Regions from separate parts of the Amycolatopsis sp. NPDC088138 genome, predicted to be linked through region 2. Evidence: predicted binding sites of a transcription regulator. Region 2 holds the regulator's gene; the other holds the start of a gene.
The links. Region 2 encodes HspR, which represses chaperone genes until heat shock. Its sites were predicted from a motif close to ANNTTGAGTNNNNNNNACTCAANNT; they were not measured.
Positions count from the first base shown of each region.

Region 1 (2,393 bases), on a different contig from region 2:
GACCCGGACGAACTTGCGTCCCATGGCCTTCGCGACGGACTCACCCAGCGACGTCTTACCGACTCCGGGAGGGCCCGCGAGGGCGAGCACCGCGCCCGAACGACGTCCGCCGACCGGGCCGAGACCCGATTCCGCGCGACGCTTGCGCACGGCCAAGTACTCGATGATGCGTTCCTTGACGTCGTCGAGGCCGGCGTGGTCGGCGTCCAGGACGGCCCGCGCGGCGGCGATGTCGTAGACGTCCTCGGTGCGCTCGTTCCAGGGCAGCTCCAGGACGGTGTCCAGCCAGGTGCGGATCCAGCCGCCCTCGGGGGACTGCTCGGACGTCCGGTCCAGCTTGTCCACCTCGGCCAGCGCGGCCTTCTTCACGGCGTCCGGCAGCTCGGCACCTTCGACGCGGGCGCGGTAGTCCGTGTCGTCGGTGGAGCCGTCCAGCTCACCCAGCTCCTTGCGGATCGCTTCGAGCTGGCGGCGCAGCAGGAACTCCTTCTGCTGCTTCTCCATGCCTTCGGAGACGTCCTTGCGGATCGTGTCGGTGACCTCGAGCTCGGCCAGGTGCTCCTTGCTCCACTCGAGCGCCTTCTCCAGGCGTGCGGTGACGTCGAGCGTGGTGAGCAGCTCGACCTTCTGGTCGGTGTCGAGGTACGGCGCGTTGCCGGACAGATCGGCGACCGCGGACGGGTCCTCGACCTGCTGGACGGCGTCGATCAGCTGCCAGCCGCCGCGCTGCTGGAGGATCGAGATGACAACGGCCTTGTACTCGGCCGCGAGCTTCGCGGTCTGGTCGCCGGTGGTTTCGGGGGCGTCCTCGGCGTGCACCCAGCGGGCGGCACCGGGGCCGTCGGCCATCCGGCCGACGAGCGCGCGGGCCGTGCCGCGCAGCAGCACGGCGGCCTTGCCACCGGGCACGCGCCCGATGCGCTCGACCGTGGCGACGGTGCCGTACTCGGCGTACTCACCGTGGACGCGCGGGACGATCAGGACCTCGGCCTTGGTGGCGCCGGTCGAGCGGATGCCGGGGAAGGACGCCTGGCTCGGCGTCCCGGCCTGGGCGGACTCCACCGCGGCCCGCGTCTCGGTGTCGGTGAGGTCGAGCGGGACGACCATGCCCGGCAGCACGACGTCGTCATCGAGCGGGAGCACGGGCAGGAGGCGGGTGTCGGACATGTGCACTCCTCGGGTAGTTGAGTCTGCCTAGCTCAACTCTCCGATAGGCGTGTTTGTTTCCGATGGTGCGTTCGCCCACAGCGATCAGCGAAACCGCAGGTCAGAGGCTTGGCCGGCGCGCCACCGCGCACCAGGCGAACGGCCGGGTCTCCAGGTCGATGGCGTTCGGCGGGGTCTCCGGCCGCCAGTCCGGCAACGATGTCATCCCCGGCGGCAACAGCGGCCAGCCGCCGAACCAGGGGAGCAGTTCTTCGGCCGTGCGCAGCCACGCCGGGTTCGTCGTGTCTCGGTAGGCGTCGATGAATCGTTTCACCTCGGCCGCGCGAACCGGTGGGGCGTCGTCGCGGCACGTGCCGTGGGTCAGGGCCAGCCAGCTGCCCGGGGCGAGCTTCGCGCGGTACGCCGCCATCAGGCCCTCGGGGTCGTCGGACGGGCCGACGAAGTGCATCACGGTGATCATCAGCAGGCACACCGGCCGTGACCAGTCGATCAGGTCCTCGGTCACGTCGTCCGCGAAGATCTCCTTCGGACGCCGGATGTCCCGCTCGACCAGGCCCGCCCAGTCCGTCGCGTCTTCCTTCTCCAGGATCAGCCGGGAGTGCGCGGCCGCCACCGGCTCGTAGTCGACGTACACGACCGACGCGCGTTCGCCGGCGGGCAGCAGGTCGCGGACGATCTCGTGCACGTTGCCCGCGGTCGGCACGCCGGAGCCGAGGTCGACGAACTGGCGGACGCCGGCGGCCATCGCGGCCTTGACGACCCGGTTCATGAACGCCCGGTTCTGCCGCGAGATCGGCCGGATCAGCGGCCACACCTTCTCGACGCGGCGGCCGAACTCGCGGTCGACCGCCCAGTGGTGGTTGCCGCCGAGGTACCAGTCGTAGACGCGCGCGGCGGACGGCTTCTCCGTGTCCACCCCCGCCGGGGCGATCGGTGCGGTTTCGTTCATCCGCCAGGCCTTTCCGCGATGCCGCACCACGCGTACGGGCGGGCTTCGGCTTCCAGGGCGTTCAGCTTCCGGTCGGGCCGCCAGTCCGGCAGGTGCACGATGCCCGGCTCCAGCAGTGGCCAGTCGCCGAACAGCGGCTCGATCTCGTCGCGGTCGCGCAGCCACACCGGGTTGCTCGTCTTCCGGTACTGCTCGACGAACCAGCGCAGCCCGGCCAGCATCTCGCCCTCGCCGTCACCCTCGCTCATCTGCGAGATCGCCAGCCAGCTGCCCGGCG
Region 1 covers NZ_JBIUTB010000003.1:625,037-627,429, reverse strand. The annotation lists gene lon (endopeptidase La) at 1-1,167, opposite strand, end outside; gene ACIOD2_RS17995 (SAM-dependent methyltransferase) at 1,268-2,116, opposite strand; gene ACIOD2_RS17990 (SAM-dependent methyltransferase) at 2,113-2,393, opposite strand, start outside.
Region 1: lon (endopeptidase La) is a predicted target of HspR. The motif match lies at 1,182-1,206, and genes of this name have one in related genera.

Region 2 (2,393 bases):
CAAGGTGCTGGCCATCTGGAACATCTCCGACACGGCCAACGCGTTCTACAGCTGCGTCGACCTCCAGATCGGTGGCGGCGGCACGACCCCGCCGCCCACCACCACGCCACCCCCGACCACCACGCCGCCGCCCACCACGACCCCGCCCCCGACCACGACCCCGCCGGCCGGCGGAACGTGGACGGCCGGCAAGGCGTACAAGGCCGGTGACGTCGTGACCTACGGCGGCGCGAGCTACCGCTGCCTCCAGCCGCACACGGCGATCGCGGGCTGGGAGCCGCCGAACACCCCGGCCCTCTGGCAGCGCCAGTGAGGCTGCTGCTGGTCGCCGTCGCGCTGCTGCTGGCCGGATGCGGCAGCGGCGCGACGGCGTCCGCCCCGTCGTACAACGCGGCCGACGTGATGTTCCTGCAGATGCTGATCCCGCAGAACCAGCAGGGCATCGAGATCGTCCGGCTGGCGAAGGACCGCGCGGTGCCCGCGGACCTGAAGGTCCTGGCGGCGGCGATCGAGTCGACGCAGCAGACCGAGGTCGACGACATGAAGGGCTGGCTGCGCGGCTGGAACCAGCCCGAAACGATGGACATGAACCCGCAGGCCCACGCCGGCCACGGCGGCATGAAGATGGCCGCCACCGACCTGGTGGGCACGCTGAAGACGGCACCCGACGCCGAGTTCGGCCGCAGGTTCCTGGACGTCCTGACCGGCCAGCAGCAGGGCGCGGTCGAGCTGGCCCAGACGGAGAACGGCACGAACGGCGGCGTCAACGCCCAGGCCCGCGACCTGGCCCGCCGGGTCATCGAGTCGCGCGGCGCCGAGGTGAAGCAGCTCCTGAACTTCAAGCTCTGACGCGCCCGGAGCTTGAACGCCGTGAAGGCCCCCTCACCGTCTTCGATGAGGGGGCCTTCACGGGCTTTTGCGAACTAGCGGCGCTTGGGGCGCCAGACCACCATCGCCGTCTGCTGGTTCAGCGGAACCAGGTCCCGGCGGTAGGAGGCGTGCGCCGCCGCCGCGGCCTGTTCCCCGGCCGCGTACGCCGCGGCCAGTTCCTCGGTGAGCTCCGTCAAGCGGGCCCGCAGCGCGTCGACCTGGTTCTCCAGCTCGATGATGCGCTTGATGCCGGCCAGGTTGACGCCGTCCTCCTGCGACAACCGCTGGACCTCGCGCAGCAGCGCGATGTCCCGCATCGAGTACCGGCGGCCGCCACCGGAGGTGCGGCCCGGGGACACCAGGCCCTGCCGGTCGTAGGTGCGCAACGTCTGCGCGTGCATCCCGGCCAGCTGCGCCGCCACCGAGATGACGAACACGGGGGTCTCTTCGTCCCCCTCCGGGGGAATCCCGCCGAACATCCCACTCACCTGCCTTCGAGCAGCTCAGTGATCTCGGGCCGGGGATCGTGCCCGGCCATCGACTCGGCGTACGCCTGCAGAGCCTCGCGCGCCTTGTCGTCCAGTTTGGCGGGAATCGCGGCCTGGAGGGTGACGAGCAGGTCACCTTGCGAACCGTCACGCTTCGCGATGCCCTTGCCGCGCACCCGCAGCACCCGCCCGCTCGCGGTGCCCGGCGGCACCTTGAGCGAGACCTTGCCCTCGAGCGTCGGCACGGTGATCGTGGTGCCGAGCGTGAGCTCGGTGAAGTCCACCGGCACGGCGATCGTCAGGTCGAGCCCCTTGCGCCCGAACAGCGCGTGCGGAGCCACGTGCACCCGGACGTAGAGGTCGCCCGCCTGCGCGCCACCCCGGCCCGGCTCACCCTGACCGGCCAGCCGGATCCGCTGGTCGTCGTCGACACCCGGCGGGATCCGGACGGTCAGCGTGCGGGTCCGCGTGCTGACCCCTTCGCCGCCGCACTCGGGGCACGGGTCGTCGATGATCTGCCCGCGGCCACGGCAGTCGCGGCACGGCTCCGAGAACGCGAACGCGCCCTGGCTCCGGCTGACCAGGCCCGACCCACTGCAGGTCGGACAGGTCCGCGGTGACGTGCCCGGCTTCGCGCCGTTGCCGCCGCACGTCGAACAGGTCGCCGGGCTCGACAGCCGCAGCGGCAGGGTCGCGCCCTTGACCGCCTCGGTGAAGTCGATCCGGACGTCCGTCTCGACGTCGGCGCCGCGCTGCGGCCGGTTGGCCGTCGCGCCCGCCGTCGTCCGGCCACGGCCGAACAGCCCGCCGAGGATGTCGCCGAGCCCTCCGAAGCCCTGCTGCTGGCCCGCACCCGCGCCGGCCTGGCCGAAGATGTCGCCCATGTCGAAGCTGCCGGAACCGCCGGCGCCACCGGGGAAGTTGAAGCCGCCCCCGCCGCCGCCGAACAGGCGCCGCGCCTCGTCGTACTCCTTGCGCTTGCTCGCGTCGGAGAGCACCCCGTAGGCCTCGGAGACCGCCTTGAACTTCTGCTCC
Region 2 covers NZ_JBIUTB010000007.1:212,617-215,009, reverse strand. The annotation lists gene ACIOD2_RS37530 (lytic polysaccharide monooxygenase) at 1-313, shown strand, start outside; gene ACIOD2_RS37525 (DUF305 domain-containing protein) at 310-849, shown strand; gene ACIOD2_RS37520 (heat shock protein transcriptional repressor HspR) at 924-1,349, opposite strand; gene dnaJ (molecular chaperone DnaJ) at 1,355-2,393, opposite strand, start outside.